3 regions of the Pantoea rwandensis genome follow, and region 1 is predicted to be linked to each of the others. Evidence: predicted binding sites of a transcription regulator. Region 1 holds the regulator's gene; each other region holds the start of a gene.
What was found. Region 1 encodes CRP, which controls carbon source genes, mostly activating them, when cyclic AMP is high. Its sites were predicted from a motif close to ATGTGANNNNNNTCACAT; they were not measured.

Region 1 (2,272 bases):
GGGTTATCAGGATGCTGGCGCGCGATTTTTTCCAGCGCACCCAGTTGCTTCTCCATGTGGAAGCGATCGGGCAACTGATGATAGAGAATGGCATCGGCCAACAGGCGCAGGCGCGCAGAGATGGTTTTGGCATTCCAGCGGATCACTGCTTCAGCGTGACTCTGCTCGACCAGCTTTTGCACTTCTTCCGGCTGGTGCAGGCTCACCGAGATGTGCTCCTGCAAATCAAGCGCCACCTGGAAAGCCCGCGTCAGGCGCTTGTGGCTGTTATCGCGGCTGGCAGAGAGCATGTGCATCTGCTGATAGCAGGTGGTGATCAGGTCAACGGCTTTTTGCTGACGCGCCAGCAACGGCGGCAGCGCTTTCTCGGGATCGGTAAGCTGCGTCAATAGGGTGTATTTGGCATCGCAATAATCCGCCAGTTCCCGATACAGCAGGCTGAGGGTTTCGCGCATTGGCTGCTCTTTCCACAGCCAGAACCAGAACCAGTTAAACAGGCCGTACCACAGCGTGCCACCAATATACAGCAGAGGCGGCACCCACATGGGCATGCGGCCCACCAGGCTGAGGCTGAAGATGGCAGCAATGAGCGTAGCGGGCAGTAAGCGGCCGTGCAGCGGGCTGATTTCGCCGGTCACGCCAATCAACAGCGGCAGCACAAACAGGATCAGCGGTAACGGAATGGCGTCACTGGTAAGAAATTGGATCAGGAAACTGGCGGTAGCAAACAGTGAGCCGCCCACAATCAGGCGTTTAAAGAAGCGCTTATGTGGTGTATCGAGACCCGCCATGTTGCAGCAGGCAGGAACTAATGAGAACAGCAGGCCTTTTTGCAGATCGCCAAACAGCCAGCCTAGTGCCACAGGCAGGCACAGCACCAGCGTTTGCCGCAGTGCGTAGTTGACCTCAGGATGATAGATGATTCGGCGCCACATCAGCTCATCGCAAACAAAAACGGCGCGATGTTGCCATCACGCCGTGGGTGATAAGAAATTAGCGGGTGCCGTAGACGACGATGGTTTTACCGTGTGCGGAGATCAGGTTCTGATCTTCCAGCATTTTCAGGATACGACCCACGGTTTCGCGTGAGCAACCCACGATCTGACCAATCTCCTGACGGGTTATTTTGATTTGCATCCCGTCGGGGTGCGTCATCGCATCGGGTTGTTTCGCCAGATTAAGCAGTGTTTGCGCGATACGGCCCGTCACATCGAGGAAGGCAAGGTTGCCCACTTTCTCGGAGGTGACTTGCAGACGACGCGCCATCTGCGACGAAAGTCGCATTAAAATATCCGGGTTTACCTGAATCAGCTGACGGAATTTTTTGTAAGAAATTTCAGCCACTTCGCAGGCAGTCTTAGCACGTACCCAGGCACTACGTTCCTGGCCTTCTTCAAACAGGCCGAGTTCGCCGATGAAGTCTCCCTGATTGAGGTAGGAGAGGATCATCTCTTTGCCTTCTTCATCTTTGATCAGAACCGCAACGGAACCTTTCACGATGTAGTACAGCGTTTCCGCTTTCTCACCCTGATGGATGAGCGTGCTTTTGGACGGATATTTGTGAATATGGCAATGGGACAGGAACCATTCGAGTGTAGGGTCTGTTTGCGGTTTGCCGAGAACCATTCGCTATTATCCTCTGTTGTAATCGTGCCCAAAATACAGGGGGCAGTTTTCCCTGTCAGGCGGTGTAATCGTAGAGCGCTTCCAGTAAAGGAAAATTATTTCCGGGTGATTCTTAAGCTACGCTTTTGATTCTTCCCGCCTTCGTCTGTGATGACGAAAATATTTTCAGCACTGTTTGTAGCACAGCTTTTGCAAGCTGTCTTCTGTTGTCTCGCTTCAGCAACAGGCGGAAGAGTCTGGATTGCTGTTTATCAAGTGAAAGCGTACTCTGGCGGCAAAACCGCCACTTCAGGAGAAAGAATAATGCAGGCACGAGTGAAATGGGTGGAAGGGCTGACCTTTCTCGGAGAATCCTCATCTGGCCATCAGGTATTAATGGACGGTAACTCGGGTGACAAAGCGCCAAGCCCGATGGAGATGGTTTTGATGGCAGCAGGCGGCTGTAGCGCGATTGACGTGGTATCGATCCTGCAGAAAGGCCGAAATGATGTGGCTGACTGCGAGGTGAAACTCACCTCCGAGCGCCGTGAAGAAGCGCCACGTATTTTTACGCACATCAACCTGCATTTTATCGTTAGCGGCACCGCGCTAAGCGATAAAGCAGTGGCGCGGGCTGTCGATCTGTCGGCGGAGAAGTATTGCTCGG
Region 2 (2,272 bases), 1.1 Mb from region 1:
CTCATGACTGACGCCTGGTGGTCACTGCCGCTCACCGTGGTGGCGTATCTGCTGGCGCGTAAGCTGGCAGCCAAAATCAATATCTCGATTATTAATCCGCTGTTGGTGGCGATGGCGATTGTCATTCCGATCCTGTTGCTCACGCATATCCCTTACACCCGCTATTTCGCCGGCAGCACCTTCCTTAATCAGCTGCTGCAACCTGCGGTGGTCGCGCTTGCATTGCCGCTGTATGAGCAGATGCATCAGATTCGCGCGCGCTGGAAAACCATCATCAGCGTCTGTTTTATCGGCAGCATTACGGCGATGGTGTCCGGCACGGCTATTGCGCTGTGGATGGGGGCTACGCCAGAAATTGCCGCGACGATTATGCCGAAATCCGTTACCACGCCAATTGCCATGGCGGTATCCGGTTCACTGCACGGTATTCCCGCCATCAGCGCCATCTGCGTATTGATTGCTGGCGTGCTCGGTGCGGTGTTCGGCCATATGCTGCTGAATCTGTTTAACGTGCACAGCAAATCGTCACGCGGCCTGGCGATTGGCAACGCATCGCACGCGTTGGGCACGGCGCGCGCAGCAGAGATCGATTATCAGGAAGGGGCGTTTAGCTCTTTGGCACTGGTGATCTGCGGCATTATTACTTCGCTGCTGGCACCGTTCCTTTTCCCGCTGTTGATGCACTGGTTGGGCTAAAACTTGCGAGAGATCTCGCAAAGTTGAAACGACTCAATCAGCTTGCATTGTCATAGCGACACAGATCACATATAACCCCATAGGCGGCGCATCGCCGCTAACGCGTTAATGAGGTCATCACATCATGCATCCACGATTTACTGCTGCTTTCTCCGCCCTGCCCGCTGACTTGCAAACTGCGATTCACTCCTTGCTGGATTCAGCTGATTTTAACGGCGTACTACGCCCACAGGATGTGGCGCGTCTGAAGCAGGAGACGGGGCTGGATGAGGATGCCTTAGCGCTGGCACTGTTGCCGATTGCGGCCTGTTGTGCGGTGGCACCGGTGTCTCATTTTAATGTGGGTGCCATTTCGCGTGGGGTGAGCGGTCACTGGTATTTCGGTGCCAACATGGAGTTTGAACATGCGCCGCTGCAACAAACCGTGCATGCGGAGCAAAGCGCCATCACGCACGCCTGGCTGCACGGCGAAGAGAAGCTGGATGCGATAACCGTTAACTACACGCCGTGCGGTCACTGTCGTCAGTTTATGAACGAGCTGAACAGCGGCACGGCGATCCGCATCAGTTTACCGGGGCGCGCGGTGAGTACGCTGGGTGATTATTTGCCCGATGCGTTTGGCCCTGTCGATCTGAATATCACTGAACGTCTGCTGACACCGATTCATCACGGCTTCGCTTCAGAAGGTGATGCATTACAGCAGGCGGCAATAGAAGCCGCGAACCAGAGTCACGCGCCATACAGCCACAGTTACAGTGGCGTGGCCTTGCGCAGCCAAAGCGGCAACCTGTTCACCGGACGCTATGCAGAAAACGCGGCCTTTAACCCGAGTTTGCCGCCATTGCAGGCTGCGCTAATTATGATGAACATGCGGAATGAAGCGCTGGATACCATCCAACAGGCTGTGCTGGTCGAATGTGAAGACAGTACATTGAGTCAGCGCGATGCCACTCGCGCCACGCTGGCGGCGCTGGGCTGTGAAGATTTCTCACTTACTTTAGTTTCGAAAACATCAGTTTAGTGATCCTTTCATCGCTTTTGTGACTTTCTATTAACAAAAGCTGTACATCTGCAAGAATCCTCATAGGATCGGGCGCCAGAACCACTTCACAAGAAACAGGTCTGGCGTTACCTTTTCCCGGTGACACGTCAGAAAACACTGCAACCGGAGCAAACACTGCATGGAACTCGACTACGAAAGTAAACGTCCGCTGTATATTCCTTACGCGGGTCCGATTCTGCTGGAATTTCCGCTGCTGAATAAAGGCAGCGCCTTCACCCTGGAAGAACGCAACGAATTCAATCTCAATGGCCTGTTACCCGAAGCCGTTGAAACCATCGAAGAGCAGGCAGAGCGTGCCTGGCGTCAGTTCCTGGATTTCAAAAACAATAACGACAAGCACGTCTATCTGCGCAACATCCAGGACACCAACGAAACGCTGTTCTACCGCCTGCTGGATAATCATCTGGAAGAGATGATGCCGATTATTTACACCCCAACCGTCGGCGCGGCCTGTGAACACTTCTCGGAAATTTATCGTCGTGCGCGCGGTGTTTTCATCTCGTATAACAACCG
Region 3 (2,272 bases), 1.5 Mb from region 1:
GCTTTAGCATCTTTGTCGCCGCCTTTGGCTTTCTTCTGGCAACGCTGAATGGCACGTTCACAGGTATCCAGATCGGACAGCGCCAGTTCGGTGTTGATGACGTCAATATCTTCCGCCGGGTTCACTTTGCCGGAAACGTGAATAATATTGTCGTTCTCGAAGCAACGCACCACGTGGCCGATAGCTTCGGTTTCACGGATGTTGGTCAGGAACTGGTTACCCAGACCTTCACCTTTGGATGCGCCTTTCACCAGACCGGCGATATCGACGAATTCCATGGTGGTCGGCACAACACGCTGCGGCTTAACGATTTCGCTCAGCTGATCGAGGCGCAGATCGGGCATTGGCACCACACCGGTGTTAGGCTCGATGGTGCAGAACGGAAAGTTGGCTGCTTCGATACCCGCTTTGGTCAGCGCGTTGAACAGGGTGGATTTACCGACGTTCGGCAGGCCCACAATACCGCATTTAAATCCCATGGTCTGATTACCTTTCTCACTGAGTGTGCGGCACTGGCTGGCAGCGCCGACAGATTCAAAAAATTTCGCGCATTATACACAGAATTGCCTTCTGCGGCGCGGGAATTGGCCTTAGCCAGCCTTGAACGCATGCAGGCGGTTCATCGCCTTGATTTTGTCTTCTTTCAGCCACAACTCAGTACAGCGCACCGCTTCATCCACGGCATCATCAATCAGCTTTTGCTCACTGGCTGGGGGTTTACCCAGTACGAAGCCGGTGACTTTATTGCGATCGCCGGGATGGCCAATGCCAACCCGCAGGCGATGGAAATTGTTGTTATTGCCCAGTTTACTGATGATGTCTTTCAGACCGTTGTGTCCGCCGTGACCACCGCCCTGTTTAAATTTCGCGATGCCCGGAGGCAGATCCAGTTCATCGTGTGCCACTAAAATCTCTTCCGGTGCGATGCGATAAAACGTCGCCATCGCGCCCACCGCTTTGCCGCTGAGGTTCATAAAGGTAGTGGGCACCAACAGGCGCACATCTTCACCCGCCAGTGACAGGCGCGCGGTATAGCCGAAAAATTTTGGCTCTTCTTTTAACGACTGATTATGTCTTTCGGCCAGCAAATCCACATACCAGGCACCCGCGTTATGACGCGTTGCGGCGTATTCAGCGCCGGGATTGGCCAGCCCCACAATCAGTTTAATGCTGCTCACGATGTTTATCCTGTCTTGCTGCGGAAAGGGCGATAGTTTACTGCCTGCAAGCGGCGATGACAAAGGGTGCTGAGTACAGATGATACCTCTGAGTGACTTATCAATTTCTATCGAAATCAAGCCTCTGGCCGTAAAGAAATGTCAGAGATTGTGAAGGATGTGTGATCCTGTCCGCAACTTAACCTGCGGTCATTGCCTAAACTTATGACAAGTTAACCATACGTGCTGTTTTGCTTTTTCATAAGGATGGGGGTGAATCATGAAACGTCAACAATGCCGCTATGTAGGTAATGGACTGATGTGTTTAGGTTTACTGACGATGGTGTTAGGCGTCGGCTATTCCATTATTAATCAGCTACCTGCGTTAAACCTGCCGCAATTCCTTGCCCATGGTGCCATGTTCAGTATCTTTGTCGGGGCACTGCTGTGGCTGGTCGGCGCGCGTGTCAGTGGACGTGAGCGTGTTGAAGACCGCTACTTCTGGTTGCGCCACTACGGTGACAAACGCTGCCGCCGCGATCACTCCTCACATTAAGAGAGAGCCGCTTCCTGCATAGGCTGTAACTGCACGAAATAACGCTCGACGCGGTTACGGCCACTGGCTTTTGCACGATACAACGCTTCATCTGCCAGCCCGAGTAAAATCGGGAAGGTGTGATCGCGATGATAAGCGGTGGCATAGCCAATACTCACCGTGTAGCAAACATCGTTAGGCTGTGAGAGCTGCGTGGCCAGTCGGATTCGCTCACACACTCGTTCCGCATCCTCGCTATTGCCCGGCAGAATCGCCGCAAACTCTTCGCCGCCCAAACGAGCAAAATGCCCCCCGGCGGGCAACAACGCTTGTACCACATGACAAAAATCAATTAATACACGATCACCTTGCAGATGGCCGTAACGATCGTTGATGCCTTTGAAATGGTCGAGATCAAACAGCACAGCGGTGTAAACCAGCGGTTGCGGACTTCGCGTGTTACGCACCACTAATCTGTCGGCTTGCTCAAACAGAGCGCGGCGATTCCAGACGCTGGTCAGGGGATCATGAAGCGAAGCTCGCTTGTGAGCTATCTGCGTGCGTTCGTTGACCATCGCCA

Region 2: a site for CRP is predicted at 750-767, ahead of cdd (cytidine deaminase). Genes of this name have one in related genera too.
Region 3: a site for CRP is predicted at 1,338-1,355, ahead of pth (aminoacyl-tRNA hydrolase). Genes of this name have one in related genera too.

What each region holds. Positions count from the first base shown of each region.
Region 1 is NZ_CP009454.1:874,127-876,398, forward strand. It holds gene LH22_RS03880 (YccS/YhfK family putative transporter) at 1-935, opposite strand, end outside; gene crp (cAMP-activated global transcriptional regulator CRP) at 994-1,626, opposite strand; gene LH22_RS03890 (OsmC family protein) at 1,930-2,272, shown strand, end outside.
Region 2 is NZ_CP009454.1:1,999,466-2,001,737, reverse strand. It holds gene LH22_RS09150 (CidA/LrgA family protein) at 1-11, shown strand, start outside; gene LH22_RS09145 (CidB/LrgB family autolysis modulator) at 4-696, shown strand; gene cdd (cytidine deaminase) at 821-1,717, shown strand; gene LH22_RS09135 (NAD-dependent malic enzyme) at 1,878-2,272, shown strand, end outside.
Region 3 is NZ_CP009454.1:2,332,793-2,335,064, forward strand. It holds gene ychF (redox-regulated ATPase YchF) at 1-479, opposite strand, end outside; gene pth (aminoacyl-tRNA hydrolase) at 591-1,178, opposite strand; gene ychH (stress-induced protein YchH) at 1,438-1,713, shown strand; gene LH22_RS10660 (GGDEF domain-containing protein) at 1,710-2,272, opposite strand, start outside.